2 regions of the Cutibacterium sp. LaCa_89 genome follow, and region 2 is predicted to be linked to the other one. Evidence: riboswitches for the same ligand, from Rfam matches in the RefSeq annotation. Region 2 holds a riboswitch; the other holds the start of a gene.

Region 1 (5,591 bases), 1.3 Mb from region 2:
TCGCCGACTCTCGATGCGGGGAATACTCACCTGACGATCATGCCTCAGAGGAGAGTATTCGACCCAGCAGCTGTCTCAGACGCCGGTACGCGGCAGCGCTGTCGGACGATCCGAGGGACGGTTCGACGGGCCGACCGGGGCTGGTGTCACTGGGGCGGGTGCCGTGGCAGTAGCCGTTGCGGTGGCCGATCCAGTTGCGGTGGCCGTTTCGGTGGCGGATGGCGTCGGAGTGGCCGATCCGGTCGGGGTCATCGTCGGTGTGCCGGTGGGAGTGACGGTCGGGGCCACTGTCGGGGAGACGGATGGCTTCGGCGTCTGGGTCGGGGTCACGCTCGGATTCGGAGTCGGGGTAGCCGAGGGGTCGTATGGTGTTAGACGGGCATCCCAGCTCGGTCCAGCATTCCAGTCAGCGGCGGAGGACTTGAAGTACCAGCCTTCAATGGATCCGGCCTTGGGCTGGGCGCTCGCGGCGCCGGTCCTCGAGTGCTCCCATGTCGCCGACTTGTCAGCGCCAGCCGGGGTGGCGTGCCAGTAGGACCAGTACGCCTCGTGGGTGTCGGTTTTCGTCGGGTAGCCGTTGATCATGGTGACCATGCTGCCCTCGGCCTTGACGATGAATCCGGCGGACTCAAGCGCCTCCAGACCATTGCCGAACTTCGAGGCGCAAGCACCCTCGGAGGTGCCGTCGCGCTGCTCAACGTAGACCCACACATGGCCCACGGCGATGCACTTCTGGGCGCCGCCCATGTCACCGGGCTTGCCGGTTGGGGTGACAGTGGGCTTGGTGGTTGGGGTGACAGTGGGCTTGGTGGTTGGGGTGGTTGTGCAGGTTGGGGTGTTTTTGGGGGTTTTGCCGGACCATGTTGAGGCGTAGCCGTGGCCGGTGATGGCCATGATGGCTTGGTCGGTGGCCATGATGTTGGGTTCGTGGTCGTTGCGTTGGGCTTGCCATGCGCCGACTTTCGTGAGGTTTTGTTGGCGGATGAGCCATTGCTTGACGGATTTCATGTCCTCGCCACGCTCGGCGAGGGCGCTGGCGAGCATGCCGGTGGAGTTGGCTGCGGAGTAGGTTTCCCAGTAGTCGCCGTCGTCGTGGGTTTTGGTGTTGATGGCCCATGTGGTGGCGTTGTTGGCGGCAGTGTCGATTTTGGTGTGGTAGCCGTCTGGGATGAGGTGGGGGTTGCGTTGGAGGAGGGTGAGGTCGGACAGGGCGATGCCGGTGTAGTCGGGGTCGCCGACGAAGGTTTTCGTGCCGTCTTGGTTTCGTTTGGTGTATCCGAAAGCGCCGGCATCGTCACCTTGGGTGCCTTGGGTGGACAGCAGTTTGTCGAGGATCTTCGTTGGTACCGGGCGGTTGGCGCGGGTCAGTGCGATGGTGATGAGGTGTGGGCCCCAGTACATGGTGACGCGGTTCTTCATGCCTGGGCTGTCATCGTTGATGTAGCTGGCGAGCTTGATCCAGAGGTTTCCGGTTTCCTTGCCGAGGAAATAGGTGGGATCCTCGCCGAGAATTTCGGCGGTCATGATCACCTTGGCCAGGCCAGCCGGGTTCTTGTCGACGTACTTCGGGCCGGCTTCCTTGAGGGCTGTGGTCATTTCCTTGACGACGTCGGGATGGGCGTCTGAGCCGACCAGGGCGATGATGCCGTCGGCGATGCCGCCGGCCTGTCTGTAGTTTGTCGGGTCTTCCTGCCACTTCTGGGCGAGCCAGTCGGCGGCTTTGGCGACGTACTTGCTGGTGGCGGCGGTGTCGTTGACCGATCCGGCCCACATGGCACCCTTGACCGGGTTGGCCGGCGGATCGAAGCAGTAGGGAGCAGAGCCGTCATCAATGGTGGCGGTGATGGCTGCATGGGATGGCGCGGGCTGCGGGTCAGCGAACGCTGGTGCCGCGAACGGCGATGCGACGAGCGCACCGGCGGCGAGGCCGGCGACCCATTGATTGAGCCTGGTCATGTGGCGGGCCTTCTTCCTGAGGCTGCGTTGCGCTCCGGACGGGAAGGGCCCCTGAGTCGAACTCACCGCAGTCCTCGACGGTGTGTGATATTCCTTCGACAACCCAGGTACTCCGACTCGGGGGTGGGCCCCTCACGGTTGCGGGTCAGTTCCGGATTCACACCGAATTCCCCTGCGGTCGCGGTGTCAGTCTAGGCTTGGCGCCACCACATGTCCACATTCGGGTTCGGCGACGAGAACACCTTATGTTAGGATCTTGGTGGTTTCATCGATGGGGAACCTGGTGTGAATCCAGGACTGTCCCGCAACCGTGTAGTTCGACAGAGATGTCGGCAAAGTCGGATCACCGTCGTTGAGATGTCTCGTACTCAATTCCGTCGTGGACAGCGGAATGGTCGGTCCTGTCTTTGGATGACGACGAAGCGTCCACGCAGTGAAAGGCAGGACCTGTGAGACGGTTCAAGGGGTTGGCCGTGGTGTTGTCTGTGGCCATGGCCATACCGATGGCCATCGTGTCATTCGTTCCGGCGTCGGCAGCACCGGCGACGTCGTACGACGATGAGGCGCAGAAGTGCATCGATCAGAAGCACGTGTTCGTGTATGCCGAGCGTGATGACGGGCATGTCGACACCGGCTGCGCGTCGAAGTTCTCCACTGGGGTGGAGGCGTTGAAGTCAGCCGGTTTCGACATCGGCAGCACCGATTTCGGTGGCGACCTGGGAATGTTCATTGATTCAATCAATGGATATCCGGAGAACCCCGATAAATTTTACGCCTATTGGGGTTATTTTCATGGTCAGCCGGCTGGTAGGAATGCCGAGACAAAATGGGAGTACTCGCAGCTAGGTGCCAGCAACTACCACCCGAAGCCTGGCTCGATCGAGGCCTGGCATTACATGCTCATTGATGGCCCGTGGGAGGTTCCTCCGACCTGGAAGCCGAAGGTTGATCCAGCCCCGACGACTCCGGTAGCGTCCTTCGAGATTCCTGATAAGGCCCTGCAGAAGTGCATCACTGACAAGTTGGACACCACTACCCCTTCCAAGGATCAACTTGCTGGCGTGACGAGCCTGAGTTGCCGGAATATGGGAATCAAGGACCTCACCGGCCTTGATCGGCTGACCGGTCTGGGAAAAGCCTTTCTGTCGGGTAACAAGATTAGTGATCTCAAGCCGTTGGCCTCCTCGACTGGCATTTTCAGCCTGGATGTCAACAGCAATGAGATCACCGACGTCGCGCCTCTTAGGTCCTTGACGAAGCTGTCCCGGCTGGACGTCGGCAAGAACCACATCCGTGACCTATCCGCGCTCAAAGACATCAAGGGTCTAGGTGACGCCGACATCACCTCGAATTTCCAGGCCGTTGACGGTGACTCGGCCACCGCCGGGGTTCAGGTCCCCGTCCCGACAGCTGTCGACCATCACGGTACGACCTTCGTGGCCGACCGCGAAGTGCCTGAGGGTGTCAAGATCAAGGGCAAGAACGTCACCTATCCCTCTGCTGGCGACTACGTGTGGCAGTTCCGTGACGCCTCGACGTACTTCAACGGGTCCATCACTGTCCATGTCGTCGCGGCTCCCGAACCACCGAAGCTCGTCGATATCCCCGATGCGAACTTCAAGTCCTGTCTCCAGGATGCCGTAGGTGCCGGTAAGCCGCTGACGGCTGAGAATCTTGGTGCGCTGACTGAGGTCAAGTGCATCGACAAGGGCATCAAGGACATCACCGGAGCTGAGGCCCTGACGAACATCAAGACCCTGTACCTGACGACCAACGAGATTGAGAGCGTCGATCCGCTTGCCGGTCTGACGAAGCTCGAGACGCTCTACCTGCCCAACAACCACGTCAAGGATTTGGCTCCGCTCGCGGGTCTGGGGAATCTCAGGACGATGAGCCTGGATCAGAACCCCATCACCACGGTGAAGCCGCTGTCCTCGCTGACGAGTCTCACGGACCTGACGATCAACCAGAACAGGCGCGGCAAGTACAAGTATCCGGGCATCACCAGCCTCGACGGGCTGGGCGCGCTTCCCAAGCTTGCCCGTTTGGTGGCGAACAACAATGTCAACTTGGCCGATCTGTCCGGGATCTCCGGTACCACCTCATTGAAGAAGCTGTTCCTCAACGGTGACAAGGTCTCCGACCTGACCCCTATCAAGGGGTTGACGAACCTCGTTGAGGTCGGTTTCGACAACAACGAGATCTCCGATGTTTCCGCTCTGGCCGGGATGAAGAATCTCACCAAAGTGGGGCTCAGCTCAAACCACATCTCCGACCTGTCCCCGCTGTCGGCCGTGAAGAGCATCGCATTCATGGGTCTGCGTGCCCGATGGCAGACTGTGACGGCCGCGCCCGTTCTTGCCCAGCAACAGGTTGCGGTTCCGATGGCGAAGGCTGCCGACGGCTCCAAGGCTGAATTCATCGCTCCTGAAGGTGTGACGGTATCGGGTGACACAGTGACTTATCCAGAGGCCAGCGATGGTTACACCTGGACGTGGTCGCACAAGGACGCCGCCAGCCACTCCGAGGACTTCACCGGGACGTTGATTCAGCCTGTGACGGCTGCGGTTCCAGCGCCGACTGTCACCCCTACGGTGACTCCGACCCCTACGTCGACGGAGACCCCGACCGTTGTGCCGACTGCCGCCCCCACCGAGACGCCCACGGTGTCCCCGACGATGACTCCCACGGCCGTTCCTACCGGAACTCCGACTGTCGCCCCTACGGTGACTCCGACCCCTACGTCGACGGAGACCCCGACCGTTGTGCCGACTGCCGCCCCCACCGAGACGCCCACGGTGTCCCCGACGATGACTCCCACGGTCATTCCTACCGGAACTCCGACTGTCGACCCTGCGGCAACACCGACTCAGGCTCCGTCGACCTCTCCGGACAAGCGCGGACCTCATCAGGGCAACATCCCGGTGAATCCGTCCTTCCCGGACGATCTCACGCGCCATCTTGGACTTCCTTCTACAGGAGTCTGATTTTTGGGTGACAGAGGGGCCCCGCCACTACGGCGGGGCCCCTCGTCATCTCGCGCGCGGGTCGTGCCAGACGATGAGATCTGTTCGCGGCCACGGCTTCGAGTTCCGGGGATGGACGCGTACCGGTGAGCTACCACGTCCTTCCAGTGCCGGAACCCGAGTCCTTCTGGGAGGTATTGGCCTGGTCGAGCGCCTTCTGACGCTGTTCCTGAGCCTTCCTGAGCTTATCCTCGAGCTCATCTTTCTTGTTCTGCTGACCGGAGGAATCCGCTTCCTCACCGGCATCTCCTCCGCCACCATTCTGGCGCTTGCGATCGAGTCGAGACCTGGTGTTGCTCGCCGCAGCTTTTTGGGACGACGAGGTGCAGCTCGCGTCAGTGAGTACATCCTTGCCCTGACGCCACCGCACGAGGGCTTCGTCGCGGTTGTCGGCCTCGGCATAGCGATCAGCCGACGCCTCCAATGACCACGCCCAGTTCAGACGAACCCAGCACTGCTCCTCATCAGGGGCCAGACCGGCGGCCTTCTCAAACTTGCTGGCAGCCCCGTCGTAGTTGCCACGGGTGTACCGAGCGACCCCGGTGTCATAGGGGGCGATCCATTTGTCGATGGTCGCCAACTTCTCGGCGGACGTGAACTTCCCCTCGG
Region 2 (5,591 bases):
CCTGCAGGCGTGCATGCAGGTCGGCGGCGCCGACTGCGCTGCAGCGAGGTCCTCGACAGGTGAGCAGATGGTGTCGGAAGGAGGGGAATTCCCGCCAGGCAGGGTTGTGCAACGGCGCTTCGGCCCCGGTCACGGTTCGCCACTCGCCGGCAAACTCCTGGTCGGGACGTACAACCCCGACATGCACGACGACGGTGGGTCCGTTCTCATGGACACGGACCCACTGGCCGGCGACGCGACGAAGCCAGGACAGCGGCACCGGTCCGTCATCGCAACTCCATCCGACGAGCTCGACCCGGTCGTCGTCAGCGGCGTCGAGGACATCTACGAGCGCCGGTCCAGGACCCTGCAGACATGCGTTCCGGTCGGCATCCACGTGACGGGCCACTGCTTCTGCGCTGACCGCGTCAGAGGAATCCTCCCAGCGCAGCGAGACCGCGATGCGCGTCGTCATGGCTGCAATCCCCGCCAGGTGAATCCACGTCTGAAATCTGACCAAACCTCGCCGTCGACTCCGAAATGTTCACGGACGAGGTCAGGAGTCAGTACCTCGGAGGCCGACCCTGCTGCGACCATCCGGCCCGAGTCCAGCACGACGAGGTCATCCGCGTAGGCGGCGGCCAGGTCAAGATCATGGATGACGGTCACCGTTGTCAGACCAAGACCACGCACTCTCTCCAACAGGTCAATCTGGTGACGCAGGTCGAGATGATTCGTGGGTTCGTCCAGGAGCAGGATCTCAGGATCCTGGGCGAGAGCTCGGGCCAACTGAACACGCTGCCTCTCCCCTCCCGAGAGGGACGACCATGCCCGGTCAGCAAGATCAGCAACTCCGGTTGACGCCATCGCGTTCTCGACGGCATCTCCGTCACGCCCTCTTCGGCGACTGAGATTGCCGATCCCCCAGCCTCCCAGATGGGGAATGCGTCCGAGCTGGACGACGTCACGCACCGTCAGTTCCACGTGAGCCGAAGGACTCTGCTCGAGAAGGGCCATCACCCGGGAGCGCTCCTTGGCCCCGATCCCGGAGAGATCACGCTCCCCCAACCACACCCGCCCCGCGCTGGGCTTCCGCAACCCGGCCAGCAGGTGCAACAGGGTCGTCTTCCCGGATCCGTTCAGCCCGATGACCATCGTCATGACCTTTGGCCGAATCTCCACGTCGACCCCGGACAAGATCGTCGTCCCGTCGACCGTCCAACCAAGATCCTCAGCTCGCAACGTTGCTGCTGTCCCGGCACTCATGATCGAGACGCCTGTCGACGCAGCAGGACGACCAGCACCGGGGCTCCGACGGCCGCAGTGATGACCCCGACGGGAATCTCGGTGTCAGGGCGCAAGCACCTCGCTGCGGTGTCGGACCACACCATGAGCAGGGCCCCGACGAGGGCCGACACCGGTAGCAGCCGGGCGTGTCGCGGCCCGGTCCAGAACCTCACGATGTGTGGGACCGTCAGCCCGACGAATCCGATGGGGCCGACGAAGGCCACGCTGAGAGCGGTCAGCAGGGCGGTGCCAACCATGATCATCCAGCGCACGGTGTTGACCGGTACTCCCAGGGACATCGCGCTGACGTCACCGAAGGCGAAGGCGTCAAGGGTGTGGCACAATGCCATCCCGGCGATGAGGGCCGGAACGGTGGCGACGGCCAGGGTGATCGTCGATCCCCATCTCACACCGGTGAACGACCCGAGGGTCCACGACAGGGCTGATCGAGCTGCGTTCGACTCACCACACACCATGATCATCATGGACACCGCCGCGCCGCACAACTGTCCGACGGCCACCCCGGCCAGGATGGTCCGGCTGGCGGGTAACTCCCCGGACTTGCCAGTGGCCATGGCCAGCACCATGACCAGGGCCCCGACCGCCCCGCCGAAGGAGGCCAGTGTCATGAGGACGGACTGCCCCAGAGTGCTGGAGATTCCGATGATGAGGATGAAGACCGCACCCACCGAGGCCCCACTGGAGATGCCGAGCAGATAGGGATCGGCCAGGTCATTACCGGTCAGGGTCTGCAGTACCGCGCCGCACATCGCCAGCAAAGCGCCGACGGCCATCGATCCGATGACGCGCGGAGCCCGCAGCTGCCACACGATCTGATCATCGAGAACCGTGACGTCGGCGCCCTCGATGAGACGGAATCGCCGGGCCACCACCCTCGCGACATCATGGACAGGAACGTGTACCGCCCCGGTCCCGAGCACCACGAGGACACTGCCGACCAAGGCCATGGCGAGGATGCCGGTGATCAGCCAACTACGCTGACGACTCACTTGCCGGTGATCTTCGCCAGACCGTCATTGAGGGTCTTCGCACCGTCCACGAGTTCGGCACCAGGGGTGCTCTGGGAGAACGGCACGGTGACGAATTTGTTCTCCTTGACGGCCTTCATCTGGCTGAGGACGGGGTCCTTCCTCATATAGTCGATCTTCGACGTCGCCGTGGACCAACTGGCATCGGCGACCACGATGACCTCAGGGTTGGATGCGACAATCTTCTCCCAGGAGCCGTCTGCCCAACCGCCGTCGAGATGGGCAAAGAGGTTCTTGGCACCGACAGCGTCCATGAGGAGCTGGGGTCCGCCATGTCCGGCGCCAATGAACGGAGTCTTGTCTCCCGAGTCGAACCAGACGATCGACGTCCCGGTGCCGTGCTTGTTCCCGGTGACCTCCTTGAGGGCATCTCGCTGCTTGGAAATGGCCTTGTCAGCCGCATTCTTGACGCCGATGAGAGTCCCCACCTCGGTCATTTCCTTCCAGACGTTTTCCCAGGTGGTTTCGGCCGAGGGCGTGCCCTTGGGGCAACCGAAGGGGCTGATGTAGGTGGCAATTCCCTGTTTCTTCAGCTCATCACGCGTGCCGACGGCCTTGTCCGTAAAAGCGCTGGAATACGAGGACAGCGCCAGATCAGGCTTGGCGGCCAGGAAGGTCTCCTTGGACGGGTACTCCTTGGAGAGCACCTTGACCGAGTCATAGGCCTTCTTCCACTTCGCCGGGATCTCACTGTCAAGGTAGGCGGTGCCGACGAGTTTGGACTCCCCGCCGATGGCCAGCACGTCCTCAGTGGCTCCCTGATTGAGGGTCACTGCCCTCGTGGCGGGCTTGTCGAGGGTGACCTGCTGTCCGCAGTTGGTGATGGTGATCGGACCAGAAGCCGACGCTGAGACCGAGGAAGACGACGATGACGCGGAGTCCTTGGGGGCACCGGCACAGCCGGCGAGCAGGACGGCGGGAAGCACCGATGCCACGAGGACGCGGCGAAGGGATGACGGGATGACGGGCATGAGTAAGCCAGCTTTCTGTGTTCGGCGTGCGCGACCGGGTACCGACAGGACGGCGTCAGGTGGTCTTCGGGCTCGACCTCGTCTCCGTTCCCGGCTCCTTCCCAGTGCTCATGGCACCAGTGGCGTTCGCCGGGGCAGATCAGTCATACCGCTGCGCGTCAGCTCCGGCTTCTCACCGGATTCCAGCGCTGGTGGGGTCACCAGCAACCTGACGTGAGCATGTTAGCATCCGCTTCGTATGCCCTCCTCCAAGGAGTTACCTCACTTGAACAGGTCACCGAAACGCATCGTCGTCTTCCGGTAAACCTTGTTGTAGGCGGCTCGACGTGGATCTCGCAGCCAACCCATTCCCTTACGGCCATAACCGGGAATGAGGGTGCGCCTGACAGTCCTCGTGACTCGACCACGCGTCCTGGCCGAGATGGTTCTGGACAGGCTGGGAGTACGAATTCCGAACTTCATGGACCCGATGATAGAAGGGACGAGCCATCCTGTAAGCCGGGTTCTGTGGCCCCTCAGGGCCGGTGATCATCCATCTGTGAACGCCATTACTGGCATCCTCCAGCCTTCCGGCTGCGCAGCCTACCCGGACGCTCAGGCGAGCAGCCCTCGAACACGTCCGCGACCTCGTGGTCTTCTTGGCCTTGCTCCGAGTGGGGTTTGCCGTGCCGTCACCGTCACCGATGACGCGGTGGGCCCTTACCCCGCCGTTTCACCCTCACCGGCCCGAAAGCCGGCAGTTTGTTTTCTGTGGCACTGTCCCGCGGGTCACCCCGGGTGGGCGTTACCCACCACCCTGCTCTGTGGAGCCCGGACTTTCCTCGACAGCTCAAGACTGCCGCGATCACCCGGATGGCTCGTCCGACCGTCGATTCTACGGTCATTGCCGCATCGTCGCCACACGGGCAACGGCGCAATTCTCAGAGAGACTCCTCGGTGCGCACCAGAATCCGGTCGCACTCCTCGCAACGCACGACGTCGTCCTCGGCGGCTGCGACATAGGTGCGCAGGTCAGCCGGATTCGCAGCAATGCCACATCCCTCACACACCCCGTGGACGAGCTTGGCACACCCCATCCCGGTGCGCTCGCGCAGCATCTCGTAGAGCTTGAGGAGATCAACCGGGACACCACCCGCCTGGGTCTCGCGAGACCGGCACAACTCGACCAGCTCGTCGTCGATCCCCTTGAGACCGGCATCGCGAGACGCGAGGACGGTGCGGATGTGGCCATCCAGCTCGATACGACGACGATCCGCGTCGGAGTGAGCGGCTTCGGCGTCCTCGACGGCCTGCATGGCATCGAGCTCGGCGTCCTCCAGCAGGCTGATGCGTCGCCCGAGATGCTCGATCTCCTCGGTCAGACCCTTCAAGGCCTTGTGGTCGGTGACGGAACCGGAATCGACGGTCTTCTGATTGCGCTCCATGCGGGCACGGGCCGGCTCGAGGTCGCCCTCGATGCGCTCCTGTTCCATCTTGGCGTCCGACAGCGCGGTCGACTTGGCGACGACCTCCTCGGCAAGGGTCCTGCGCTGGACCGCGAGGTCCTTGAGCTCGGCCAGCTCGGGCAGGGTCTGACGACGGTGCTGGGCACGGGCGATCAGACGGTCAGTCCGTGCAAGATCGAGAAGCTTCCACTGATCCTGTGCCGCGGCTTTCACGCTGACCTCCTGCGTTTCTGGCCCCGTTGAGCAGGCCCTGTTGACATGTGGGGTTCAGCCTACCTCCCGTAGGTAGGGGGATGCGCGGGGACGGCACCCTGCCTGACGGCGAATTGGTTTCCCCGGTCCGATGCGGGACCGTCTCGTGGCGGCCATCCTTTCCGGTGGGATCACCACCTCATGTCTCAGGGGGAATGCGACCGCTTCGGGGGATGCCGTCCGTCGGCGACCGGCAGGTGGTTGTCGACTCTGACGGCAGACGGGTGTGCGTCATCGAACACACCGACATCGACCTCGTTCCCCTCAAGGACACCACTGACGAGCCAGTCGTCGTCTGCCAGTACTTCCATGTCATCGGCACCTACACTGGGAGTCACACCATCAACCAACGGAGGTCCTGACACATATGACCGAGACGAGGTCGTCAGATCTGAACGAACAGATGAAGCAGGCCGAGGAGCAGAAGGTCCCCAAGCGTCAGACCCCGTTCTCCAAGGCCTTCGTCGAGTTCATCCCCACGGACTGGGCCCCCTACCCCGACGAGCTTCCTGAGCCGCTGGGCTCCGTGCCCTCGGCGACTGCTCACCGTGACGCCCTGGCCGCCCGCTTCGACGGGGACCGACTCGTCATTCCGGCTGGGCATCTCA

The links. Region 2 has a riboswitch for cobalamin ahead of ACP8LP_RS03400 (ABC transporter substrate-binding protein). Riboswitches for the same ligand answer to the same signal wherever they lie in the genome.
Region 1: it holds a riboswitch for cobalamin, as region 2 does, so the genes downstream of both, ACP8LP_RS09355 (prenyltransferase/squalene oxidase repeat-containing protein) here and ACP8LP_RS03400 (ABC transporter substrate-binding protein) in region 2, are expected to answer to the same signal.

The regions. Positions count from the first base shown of each region.
Region 1 covers NZ_CP190889.1:2,033,191-2,038,781, reverse strand. Annotated here, with positions in the region: gene ACP8LP_RS09360 (hypothetical protein) at 1-30, opposite strand, end outside; gene ACP8LP_RS09355 (prenyltransferase/squalene oxidase repeat-containing protein) at 76-1,956, opposite strand; cobalamin riboswitch at 1,942-2,182, opposite strand; gene ACP8LP_RS09350 (leucine-rich repeat domain-containing protein) at 2,406-4,943, shown strand; gene ACP8LP_RS09345 (tetratricopeptide repeat protein) at 5,074-5,591, opposite strand, start outside.
Region 2 covers NZ_CP190889.1:731,822-737,412, reverse strand. Annotated here, with positions in the region: gene ACP8LP_RS03415 ((2Fe-2S) ferredoxin domain-containing protein) at 1-454, opposite strand, end outside; gene ACP8LP_RS03410 (ABC transporter ATP-binding protein) at 451-1,245, opposite strand; gene ACP8LP_RS03405 (FecCD family ABC transporter permease) at 1,242-2,276, opposite strand; gene ACP8LP_RS03400 (ABC transporter substrate-binding protein) at 2,273-3,286, opposite strand; cobalamin riboswitch at 3,328-3,513, opposite strand; gene ACP8LP_RS03395 (hypothetical protein) at 3,548-3,748, opposite strand; RNA gene rnpB (RNase P RNA component class A) at 3,765-4,146, opposite strand; gene ACP8LP_RS03385 (zinc ribbon domain-containing protein) at 4,207-4,944, opposite strand; gene ACP8LP_RS03380 (ASCH domain-containing protein) at 5,139-5,345, shown strand; gene ACP8LP_RS03375 (aminopeptidase P family protein) at 5,351-5,591, shown strand, end outside.